3 regions of the Pseudoalteromonas sp. Hal040 genome follow, and region 1 is predicted to be linked to each of the others. Evidence: predicted binding sites of a transcription regulator. Region 1 holds the regulator's gene; each other region holds the start of a gene.
The links. The regulator sigma-54, encoded in region 1, starts transcription at its own class of promoters, with help from an activator protein. The targets are predictions, from matches to a motif close to GTTGGCACGNNNNTNGNNT.
Positions count from the first base shown of each region.

Region 2: a site for sigma-54 is predicted at 1,581-1,599, ahead of P4S60_RS08180 (LruC domain-containing protein). Genes of this name have one in related genera too.
Region 3: a site for sigma-54 is predicted at 1,382-1,400, ahead of P4S60_RS12310 (flagellar basal body rod protein FlgF). Genes of this name have one in related genera too.

Region 1 is NZ_JARLUU010000001.1:3,096,676-3,098,953, reverse strand. Features, by position in the region: gene ptsN (PTS IIA-like nitrogen regulatory protein PtsN) at 1-17, opposite strand, end outside; gene hpf (ribosome hibernation promoting factor) at 21-308, opposite strand; gene P4S60_RS14365 (RNA polymerase factor sigma-54) at 336-1,832, opposite strand; gene lptB (LPS export ABC transporter ATP-binding protein) at 1,948-2,278, opposite strand, start outside.
Region 2 is NZ_JARLUU010000001.1:1,819,607-1,821,884, forward strand. Features, by position in the region: gene P4S60_RS08180 (LruC domain-containing protein) at 1-1,547, opposite strand, end outside; gene P4S60_RS08185 (ATP-binding protein) at 1,771-2,278, shown strand, end outside.
Region 3 is NZ_JARLUU010000001.1:2,656,659-2,658,936, forward strand. Features, by position in the region: gene flgG (flagellar basal-body rod protein FlgG) at 1-561, opposite strand, end outside; gene P4S60_RS12310 (flagellar basal body rod protein FlgF) at 583-1,347, opposite strand; gene flgE (flagellar hook protein FlgE) at 1,508-2,278, opposite strand, start outside.

The DNA of each region.
Region 1 (2,278 bases):
AGTGAACTTAGTTTCATAATTTAATGTCGAGCTAATTTCTCTTTGTGTTTAATGACTTGGCGATCAAGTTTATCGATCAGTGAGTCAATGGCTGCGTACATATCTTGATGTTCTGTAGAAGCGAACAATTCGCCTCCGTTTACATGTAAAGTTGCTTCTGCTTTTTGGCTTAATTTTTCTACATCTAGAATGACATGAACATTATTTATATGGTCAAAATGCCTTTCTAGTTTCGCAAACTTGGTGTTTACATAGTCTCTTAATGAATCAGTGATTTCTACATGACGACCAGTTAAATTTAGTTGCATAAGCATTTTTCCTTCTATGTAAAACGTCTAAATCAAACTCTTACGCTGATTAGACGGAGGTATTGCTAGAGACTCACGATATTTTGCAATTGTACGTCTAGCTACTTTAATTCCTTGCTCAGCCAATATATCTGCAATTTTACTATCACTCAATGGTTTAGCTGAGTTTTCTGCAGCCACTAACTTCTTGATTAAAGCGCGTATTGCCGTAGAAGAACACTCACCACCATTTTCGGTGCTGACATGGCTTGAGAAGAAATATTTCAACTCAAAAATACCCCTCGGGGTATGCATATATTTTTGCGTTGTTACACGTGAAATTGTCGATTCATGCATTTCGACCATTTCAGCAACATCATTTAGCACCATCGGCTTCATCGCTTCAGGGCCGTGCTCAAAGAAAGCTTGTTGTTGTTGAACGATACAGTTGGTTACTTTTAATAACGTATCGTTACGGCTTTCTAAGCTCTTAATAAACCACTTTGCTTCTTGTAAGTGAGAGCGAATAAATTGGCTGTCGCTACTCGATTTTACTGAGCGAGACATAGCCGCATATTGGCTGTTCACTCTAATCTTTGGCATACAATCTGGATTTAACTCAACCACCCAGCGACCTTTTACTTTTTTCACTGATACATCAGGTATAACGTACTCAGACTCTTCGCGTACTATGCTATCCGCAGGCTTAGGATTTAAGCTGTGAATAAGCGTCATCACTTCTTTAAGCTCATTTTCTTTAAGCTTAGTCTTTTTCATCAAAGTGCGATAGTCGCGACTCGCTAATAATTCGATATGCTCAGATAAAACCATTTTAGTTTCAGCTAAATATGGTGTGCTAGCGTCAAATTGACGAAGCTGAATACACAGGCATTCTTGTAAACTGCGCGCGCCAATACCAACAGGATCGAATAATTGTATTCTTTTTAAGACCGCTTCAACTTCATCAAGTTCGATTTCTTCTTCATCGTTATTTTGATTAAAGCTTTCGACAATATCTTCACAGCTGATCGTTAAAATACCTGAGTCGTCTATGGCTTCTACTATGGCTACGGCAATCGCTTCGTCAGTTGGGCTAAATGGTGTGAGCTGTAATTGCCACATCAGGTATTCTTGTAGGGTTTCAGTTGATGCGCCTTGGTAAATAGACTCATCTTCAGGCATCGGTCCTGATGATGTTGATGGGGCTGCGCTCATGTACTCGTCCCACGTGACGTCCATAGCTAAGTCATCACTTACGGTGTCTTTATTGAGGGCGTCACTGCTTTCTTGCTCGTATTCGCTAGGTGCTTCTTCTGCAGACGCGCTCAGTTGCATATCGTCAGATTCCGCTTTTTGCTCATTCTTACCGATACTTTCTTCGTTGTAATCAGCCTCTTCCACTTCAAGTAGGGGATTACTATCAAGCGCTTCTTGAATTTCTTGCTGGAGATCCAATGTACTGAGCTGCAACAAACGAATCGCTTGTTGCAGTTGTGGAGTCATTGTAAGTTGCTGGCCCATGCGCAGCTGTAATGATTGCCTCATGTATCCCTAACAATCCTTTTTAAGTTATCGATGACTGTGCAAACACAGTTAAGTCATTATCGATTTATTGTCATTGTTATAAGTCTAGCAGATGCTCTAGTCGGTGGCGTAATGGTTACAGCCTGAATTGCTCGCCTAGATATACATCACGTACAGTTTGGTCAGCTAATACGTGCTCAGGTGTGCCTGATGCAATTAGCTCCCCATGAGAAACAATGTAGGCTTTTTCACAAACATCAAGGGTTTCTCTAACATTATGGTCAGTAATGAGTACCCCAATACCGCGGTTTTTTAGGTGCTCAATAATTTTCTTTATATCTAACACTGAAATTGGATCAACACCAGCAAAAGGCTCATCTAAAAGGATAAATTTAGGATTTGCGGCTAATGCGCGAGCAATTTCAACGCGGCGGCGTTCGCCACCTGACAGCGCCATACCTTGGCTG
Region 2 (2,278 bases), 1.3 Mb from region 1:
ATCGTTTGGTACAAGCGTACTGCAAAGCCATTATGAAAATCAGCACCAATGCCAACTAATTCCCCTTCAATCTTGTAGCCCATGGCCTGGCCTTCTTTATCAATCAATGTAGTACGATAATTTACAACTAAATCGTTAAAGTCATAGTCACCAGCGAAAGGCCATTGATCTTCATAGGCAAGGGTTACCCAACCATTCTCACTTGGGTATACCAAACTGCCATAAGTGGTTACCGGGTAATCCTCGACTTCGCCGCCTGTTACCCCACCACTTGCGGTAATTGGGTTAGCTTCGCTGCCATCTGTGACACGAAAACGTGCCCATGTAGCTCCCATCACAGCATCACTTGGCACATCAACCAGCACGCTGTTATCACCTTGATTTAAGCGATATTTGTTCACTGTGATTTCGTCTGGATCAAATTGGAAATTTTGATCCCAATCGAACCAAGCATATAAATAGCCATTATCATTAGGTGCGGTCACTATTATCTGGCTAGTAGAGCCTGCAACAAAATCAGTAACAAATCTAACACCGTCATCTGAGCTATCGACGGGTAAAGCCTGTAAATCAGCAGGTGTGTTAATATTTTCACCATCAACAACGGCCCCTAAATACACTAAATTTGATTGGTCTTCATTCGGATCAAACAAATGGCGGGCACCACTGTGAGCAAGTGCTGTTTTATATGGCATAGGCGCATCACCAAAATCGATTGAGTTATCAGTTACTTTTACTTCAGCAATAGCACAGCGTGCACCATCATTTTGATTCGATGTTGGCCCTAAGGTGAACACTGCTGCTGTAGGCGTATAACCCATTACAGGGCTGGTGCTCAAATCTACTTTATGGATTTTACCGTCGCGGTTATTACTAAAATAAAACTGGCCTTGTACATCAAAATAGCCTGCACCATTAGCACCGGTATCACCTGCTATGTCGAGGTTAGCGACAAAAGTGGGTGTCTGGTTATCTAAATTGATTTCATATAGGTCGCCGTTTGACTCAACCGCATACAAAAGATTGCTGTGTGGATGAAAAGCAAAATCATAAATAGCTAAATTCCAGTTCGCTGAGCCTGCAACTAATTGTGCCTGATACTCGTCGGCCTCTTCAGTTAAATCAATGCCATATAAACCAAATTTAGGGTGGTATAAATAGTAAATCGCCTGATTAGTTTCACTATTTACATGAATATCACCAACATAAAAATTGGTATCTGGCAGGCCATTTACAGTCAAACGTTTTAAAACATAATCGTCACCAATACGCACAACACTTTTTGGTGCTTGTTTACTAAAGCCATACATATATTGGTCTTGATAATTAAAGCCAACCGCATTAACGCTGTCGTTATTCGTTTCTGTTGAAAAATCCATTGAAGCTGCAAGCACGGTGGTTTTGGCGGATACTAGGTCAACGCCATACATTTGCGCAGGCGAACCTTGAATCAAAAATGCTTTACTTGGGCACTGTTCAAATGGTGCTGCACTTACAAAGCCTGTTGCAAGTGCGGTTATTAGGTAAGCGGGTATGTTACTTTTCATAATTACACTCTCCTGTGGATGTGTTATTACTCAAAGCAGTAACCATTCCAAAATACAACTCATTTTAAAACAATAAGTTACAAACAGTTGGGCTGAGTATTTGCAAGATGCAAGTGGCATAGTTGCATAATGCAATTCTTTTTAGCTACAAAAGCAAATCATTCCCACTTAAAAGAATGACATGCTAGACTAGTTAAGAATAAAAATAATAATAAACCCGAATATGAAACTTAAAGCCCCTGCTATTCTGTACTTTGCCTTATCATTGAACAGTGCTTTTGCATCAACACTGCAACACAACATTGATGAAGCCAGAACAATCAGTGACTACCAAAAACGATATGACTATTTAAAAAGTATCAATAAACAACTCATCGAGTCTGCCAGCCTTGCAGAACAAATCAGTTTTAACGTAAGGTTAATTCACGTTCACATACACCTCGGCCAATTTCAACAAGCGCAAACTATCATTGATGAACTTGAAGCAGGCCCTAAATACAAAAACGACTCCCCCATTTACAGCGAGTTATATCTTGCAAAAGCGCGGTTGGCCTACAGAGAAAATGATTTAGAAACTGCAATTCATTTATCGCAACAAAATGTCGCCCTGTTTCAGCGATTACAACTTATCGATTATGAAATTGATGCCGTGGCGAGCCTTGTCAGTGCTTATCATAATGCAGGCGAGTATCAAGCAGCCTTGAACTTGCTTGAGGTTTATATTCACGAGA
Region 3 (2,278 bases), 440 kb from region 1:
AGGCTCAAGACCCGATGGATTAATAAAATCACTAATCGTTAGCTGACCAATGACCACGTTGTCTGGCTGCCCTGAAATACGCACTGACACTTCACCGTCTTGTGAAACAGTAATTGATTGCGCATCGTCTGGAACGTTCATTTCAGGTTGCAAAGGAAAACCCGCGCCCGACGTTACAATGCGGCCATCTTCGTCAGTCGTGAATTGACCGTTACGCGAGTAGGCAATGTTGCCATCTGGTAATTGCACTTCAAAAAAACCTGGGCCTGAAATCATCCAGTCCAATGAATTTTCAGTGGTAAGCATGTTACCTTGTGAAAAGTTCTTTTGGTTGGCAACCACTTTGGCACCCGCACCAAGCATTAAGCCTGATGGCATTTCAGTGTCTTGTGACGAACGACCACCTGGTTGGTTGATGTTTTGATATAGTAAATCTTCAAATACGGCGCGGCTTTTTTTGTAACCGACCGTGCTGGCATTCGCGAGATTATTTGAGATCACCGAAATATCGGTTTGCTGGGCGTCAAGCCCGGTTTTACTGATCCATAATGCAGGATTCATAACTCTACCCTCTCAGTCATCTTAAACAATGCGTAACAGCTGATCTTGACGCTCATCGAGCTCTTCGGCTGTTTTCATCAATTTAACTTGTAATTCAAATTGGCGTTGATTGCTGATCATGTCGACCATTTCATGAACCGGGTTTACGTTTGACATTTCAAGCGTTCCCGATAGTACTTTCACATTTGGCGAAATATCACAAAAACCACACAGGTCATTGATCAGCATGTCTTCTTTTGGTCGAAATAAACCGTCATTACCTTTTTCAAGCTGAGTGTTATCAGCCTCAATCACTTTTAAGCGATCAACCACTTCTAAAAAGTTCGCTGGTGCACCTTGCGGGCGAACCTGGATAGCACCATCTTCACTAAACTCAACTTTCTCGATAGGTAATGGCAGAATGATTGGACCACCTTCGCCAATTACTTGACGGCCATGGCTGGTGATCAACGCGCCATCTGGAGTAATGTTTAATGTGCCTGTTTTGGTGTACGCCTCATTGCCTGATGCATCTTGTACACTCAACCAACCACGGTCACTCATAGCAATATCAAGCTCACGGCCAGTTTCTACATAACCACCTGATTGCATGTTAGATCCTGGGCGTTCTTGCATTGCAAACACCCTAGATGGCAGACCTTCCCCGAAGGCTTGCATAGAGCGAGCTTGTGCAAAATCAGCTTTAAAGCCAGTGGTGTTAGCGTTCGCAAGATTGTTAGCCTTGAGCTCAAGACCGCGCAAACTTTGCTTAGCACCCGACATGGCAATGTAGACCATTTTGTCCATAACATTGACTCACTAAAAATACGATAACTAAGAAATGCAATAAAAGTGCCAAAGTAAAATTGACGCTGAAATAGGAGAGAAAAATGAGCTGCTAGAATGAAAAAAGGCTGCCAATAGAGGGAGCAGCCTTCGTGTCGGATTATGCTTAGAGCCGTTAAGATTAACGGATCTGTAGGATGTTTTGTTGTAGTGTTGAGTTAACCTCAAGCGCACGTGAGTTAGCTTGGAAGTTACGTCGCGCACTAATCAAATCAACAAGTTCATTCGTTAAGTTAACATTTGATTGCTCAAGTGCTGATGAGTTGATTGAACCTAAAGTACCTGAACCTGGTTCACCAGCAATTGGCTCACCTGACGTTAAACTCTTCTTCCAAGAAGTATTACCTACTTGCTGTAAACCTTGTGAGTTCGAAAAACGAACCATTGCAACTTGACCTAAGAACGAGGTATCACCATTACTATACGATGCAACAATTTTACCATCAGAGCCGATATCAATACCCGATAGACGACCTACCGTCGCACCGTCTTGCTCAAGTGCTTTCACTTCAAAGTTACTTGCATATTGAGTTGGTACTTTATTCGCTGTTGCCGCTTCATCACGCCAGTTCATTGTTACATCATCTGGGAAGCTCGCACCATTAGAAAGTAAATCAGATAGACCTGTTGCAGCACCGGCACCATTTGGTAGGGTTAAAGGGTTAAAGGTTGTATCTGTATTTGCAACACCATCCGTGCTAAGTGGTAAACCGCTCGCATCAAATTGGAATGTAGTTAATGGAGTATAAGGTGTTGTTGTTTGCTCTACACCACTAGAATCAAATGGCTTTTCATCAAGTGTTGCATACACTTCCCACTCATTCTCATTACCTGTAGTTGCTGAGTCAGTTTTCACAAAGAAGAATTGTAAAATATGTGGCTCACCTAATGA